Regions from separate parts of the Acerihabitans sp. TG2 genome, predicted to be linked through region 2. Evidence: predicted binding sites of a transcription regulator. Region 2 holds the regulator's gene; the other holds the start of a gene.
What was found. Region 2 encodes Fur, which represses iron uptake genes when iron is present. Its sites were predicted from a motif close to ATAATAATGAGAACNACTATCAA; they were not measured.
Positions count from the first base shown of each region.

Region 1 (2,414 bases), on a different contig from region 2:
AACACCCTGAGCCAAACGGCTATCGGCGCTGGCAGCAAGATCTAAATCGCGACTCAGCAGCAGTAACACCTGAGCTGCATAGTCGCCGACCATGGCTTTGTAACCCGCAATGGTCCGCGCAAAAATATTATAAATCACCACGGCGGGAATCGCCGCAAACAGGCCGATAGCCGTGGCCAACAATGCTTCGGCAATGCCGGGGGCCACCACCGCCAGGTTAGTGGTCTGCGTCTGGGCGATACCAATAAAACTATTCATGATGCCCCATACCGTGCCGAACAGCCCGATAAACGGTGAAATCGCGCCGATAGTGGCCAGAAAACCGTTACCTTTTCCCATCATGCGGCTGGTTGCCGCCACACTGCGTTCCAGCCTAAATGCCGCACGTTCTTTGATGCCATTGTTATCCGACGACTCGGCGGATAACGCCAGTTCGTTCTGCGTCTGGGCCAATAACCAACCGCCGACGCTGCCAGCGGGAAATTCCGCCGCACCTGACAGTGCCTCATCCAGGTTACGAACATCCTTTAGCGCAGCCAGCTCACGACCCAGGCGACGTTTGGCCGACAATAATTCCGCACTTTTGCCAAAAAACAGCGCCCACGTGATGATGGATGCGATTAACAGACCTATCATGACGGTTTTCACCACCACATCAGCATGCTGATACATACCCAAGACCGACAAATCCATTTGTGCCAGTGGCGGTTGACCTGCAGCAACGGGCAACATTGGCAGTTGCGTTTGCACCGCGCCATCGCCTGGCAAAACAGGCACGGTGGCGGGTGCGGCGACAGCAATACCCGCCAGCCCAGACACTAAGACCAGCCCAGCGACTAGGAATAGTGCCGATAGCAGCCTGCGCAGCAGGGCGGATATATTAACAAAACGTCCAAGCGCTTGGCACAATAGGGCCTGAACAATATTTAAGACAACCATCTTCACGCCTTGCCTCCATCTAATGTTTTACTGGAAAATAAGCCAGGAAGAATGATAACAAACAGAACACGAATTGATAGTGGTTCTCATTATTATTTGTATCTCCTGTAGACGACGCCCCATGGCGTTATCGCGGCTGGGATCAATTTTATGACCCATCATTGCACCCTCAGCAAAACGCCTGTCGTCGGCGCGCATTCATGCTAACGTAGCATGTATGGTCCGCCGGCATAACTGGCCCAGGACCGTCACAGCAAATACATAGAGTAAAAGGCATAGCATAAATAATGGCGAACAAAAAAATAGAAACAGCATTGATTTCCGCCGGCAGGGATAAAAAATACACTCAGGGCTCAGTCAATGCGGTTATCCAGCGGGCTTCCTCATTAGTTTTTGATTCGGTACACGCGAAAAAGCAGGCCACCGCTCAGCGGGCCAACGGTGAATTGTTCTATGGCCGACGCGGCACCCTAACCCATTTTTCCTTTCAACAGGCTATGGTGGAACTGGAAGGTGGAGTCGGTTGCGCACTTTATCCCTGCGGTGCCGCAGCCGTTACCAATGCTATCCTGTCTTTCGTTGGCGCAGGGGATCACATTTTGGTCACCGGTTCGGTATATGAACCCACCACGGATTTCTGTCGCCATATTCTGGCCAAGTTGAACGTTGCCACCACCTGGTTTGATCCCTTGATTGGCGCAGGGATCGCGGCACTTATCCAAAAAAATACCAAAGTGGTTTTCCTGGAATCTCCCGGATCCATCACCATGGAAGTTCAGGATATCCCGGCGATCGTTAACGCTGTGCGCGCAGTCAATCCGGAGATTGTCATAATGTTGGATAATACTTGGGCTGCGGGGATCCTGCTGCCAGCGCTGGCGTTGGGTGTGGATATTTCGATTCAGGCGGGAACCAAATACATTATTGGCCATTCGGACGCGATGTTGGGTACGGCCGTAGCCAACGCCCGCTGTTGGGATCAATTACGCGAGCAATCCTACCTGATGGGGCAGATGGTGGATGCCGATACCGCGTATATGGCCGCTCGTGGCCTGCGCACCCTTGGCGTTCGGCTTAAACAACATGCGCAAAACGGACTGCGGGTGGCTGAGTGGCTGGCGCAACGTCCTGAGGTCGCAGTAGTGAACCATCCTGCGCTGCCTGGCAGTAAAGGACATGAATTTTTTGTGCGTGATTTCATCGGTGCCAGCGGATTGTTTTCCTTTATTTTAAGGCAACGACTCACCCAGTTTCAGTTGGAGCATTACCTGGATAATTTCCAGCATTTCAGCATGGCCTACTCCTGGGGTGGTTTTGAATCGCTTATTTTAGCCAACCAACCCGAAGAGATCGCGGCAATCCGTCCCGCCGGCGGCGTGGATTTCACCGGTACTCTGGTGAGAGTCCATATCGGCCTGGAAAATACCGATGATCTGATCGCCGATCTCGCCGCAGGTTTCGAGCGTATCAATGAA
Region 1 is NZ_JAYGJO010000006.1:205,754-208,167, reverse strand. It holds gene exbB (tol-pal system-associated acyl-CoA thioesterase) at 1-945, opposite strand, end outside; gene metC (cystathionine beta-lyase) at 1,227-2,414, shown strand, end outside.
Region 1: exbB (tol-pal system-associated acyl-CoA thioesterase) is a predicted target of Fur. The motif match lies at 1,013-1,035, and genes of this name have one in related genera.

Region 2 (2,414 bases):
GCGACGTCCGGGCCGCCCGAAGACCAACCCACTGTCCCGCGATGAACAGTTGCGCATCAACAAGCGTAACCAGCTGCGACGAGATAAAGTACGTGGCCTGCGCCGGGTCGAACTAAAAATCAACGCCCAGGCGGTGGATGCGTTAAATGAGTTGGCCTGTCGGCAAAATCTGTCGCGCAGTGAACTGATTGAATTGATTTTACTGGCCGAGCTGGAGCGGCAACAGGCAGCGGCCGAGCGGGAAGAGTAACCGACTACCGCCCGGCGGCGACGCGCTTTGTCGGTACTGCGCGCCTAAAGAGACGGATTTTGCAACAAAACCCTGGCAGAACGAGTTCCTCCTGTTGATATGGTCTGCTATCATTGCCCGGGAACCTAAATGATCCTATTACAGAACATATCCTTAATATTTAAGAGGTTTTCAAATTCATGGCAACTGTAGGCATTTTTTTTGGCAGTGACACCGGCAATACCGAAAATATTGCCAAAATGATCCAGAAGCAACTTGGGCCTGACGTTGCTGAAGTTCATGACATTGCCAAAAGCAGTAAGGAAGATCTGGCAAGGTTCGATACGCTGTTGTTGGGCATCCCTACCTGGTATTACGGTGAAGCACAGTGTGACTGGGATGATTTTTTCCCTACACTTGAGGAAATTGACTTCTCCGGTAAAACCGTCGCCCTGTTCGGATGTGGTGACCAGGAAGACTATGCAGAGTATTTTTGTGATGCCATGGGCACTATCCGCGACATTATCGAACCGAACGGTGCCACTATCATCGGTCACTGGCCGACTGCAGGTTATCATTTCGAAGCCTCAAAGGGGCTGGCGGACGACACTCATTTTATCGGACTGGCCATTGATGAAGATCGCCAGCCTGAACTGACCAACGAACGTGTTGATGGCTGGGTTAAACATATTAGCCAGGAATTGAAACTCGGTTAATTGATCATCCGGCACTGACAAAATACGTCGGCCGTCATCCATTGTGGCGGCCAGTCTTACTTGTCGATAGGTTCTCCCTGTCGAATGAATAGATACAAATTTTTAGCTTTCGCTCACAAAGCGGTACAATAGTGCAGCAGTTTCGCCTTTTTCATTAAAATGTTGCAAAATGTGCCCCACAAAACGGGCTATAGTGGTTAACAAGGCGTAGTTTTCATTTTGGACAGGCAGTCTTATAATGAGGTGACGTCATATTTTTCGGGCCGACCGATGTTATAGGCTATGTTAGCCTACAATCAGATTCTCAAAGTAACAGGACTATACCCGCATGACTGACAATAATATTGCATTGAAGAAGGCCGGCCTGAAAGTCACCCTTCCCAGACTGAAGATTCTGGAAGTGTTGCAAGCTCCGGAATGCCATCACGTCAGTGCGGAGGATCTCTACAAAAAACTCATTGATATGGGTGAAGAAATTGGCTTGGCTACGGTGTATCGTGTACTGAATCAGTTTGATGACGCCGGTATCGTCACCCGCCATAACTTTGAAGGCGGTAAATCCGTTTTTGAATTAACCCAGCAATATCATCATGATCATTTGATCTGTCTGGACTGTGGCAAAGTGATCGAATTCCGTGATGAATTCATTGAGGCGCGCCAGCGTGATATCGCCAAAAAACACAATATCAAACTGACTAACCACAGTTTATATCTTTACGGACATTGTGAAGACGGCAACTGCCGTGAAGACGAAACTCTGCACGATCATAAAGATGTGCTAAATAGCACCCAAGAGTAACAGGTCTTCAAACGTAACCCTGTTTGCTTAACTTGTTTGCTTAACTTGTTTACTTAAAAGGCTACGCCAATCATCCCAACGTCCGCCAGGCAACCAGCAACCAGGCGGCGTTTTGTTAGTTGTTACCCTCTTCTTCGCGTTCGATTTGACTTATAAGATCAATCCGTCGCTGGTGCCGCTTCCCTTCAAATCCTGCCGTCAACCCGCTATCCACGATCATTTTTGCTAACCCACAGCCCACCACCCGCGCGCCAAATGCCAGAATATGGGTATCGTTATGCTGGCGCGACAACCGGGCCGAGTAAGGTTCGCGGCATACTACCGCCCGGATACCGCGTAACTTATTGGCTGTAATGGATATACCGATCCCAGTGCCACAGATCAAAATACCCAAAGGCGCTACGCGCCATGACCAGCGCACATAAAAAACGCTGCCTCGGCAGCGTTGGTATTAGCACGAAGGTAACCAGCCATCAGGCGCCGGTTTTCGTCCAGGTATCTCGCAGGCCGACGGTGCGGTTGAACACCGGCGTCTGCTTGGTGAAATAACGACTATCAGCACAGAAATAGCCTTCACGCTCAAACTGGTACGGCTGGCCTATTTCTGCGTTTAAGACGCTGGCTTCCACAAAACCTTGCTTAATCACCAGCGATTGCGGATTCAGCGTCG
Region 2 is NZ_JAYGJO010000021.1:64,431-66,844, reverse strand. It holds gene ybfE (LexA regulated protein) at 1-250, shown strand, start outside; gene fldA (flavodoxin FldA) at 430-945, shown strand; gene fur (ferric iron uptake transcriptional regulator) at 1,274-1,744, shown strand; partial or broken gene SJI19_RS17335 (RpiB/LacA/LacB family sugar-phosphate isomerase) at 1,860-2,135, opposite strand; gene glnS (glutamine--tRNA ligase) at 2,218-2,414, opposite strand, start outside.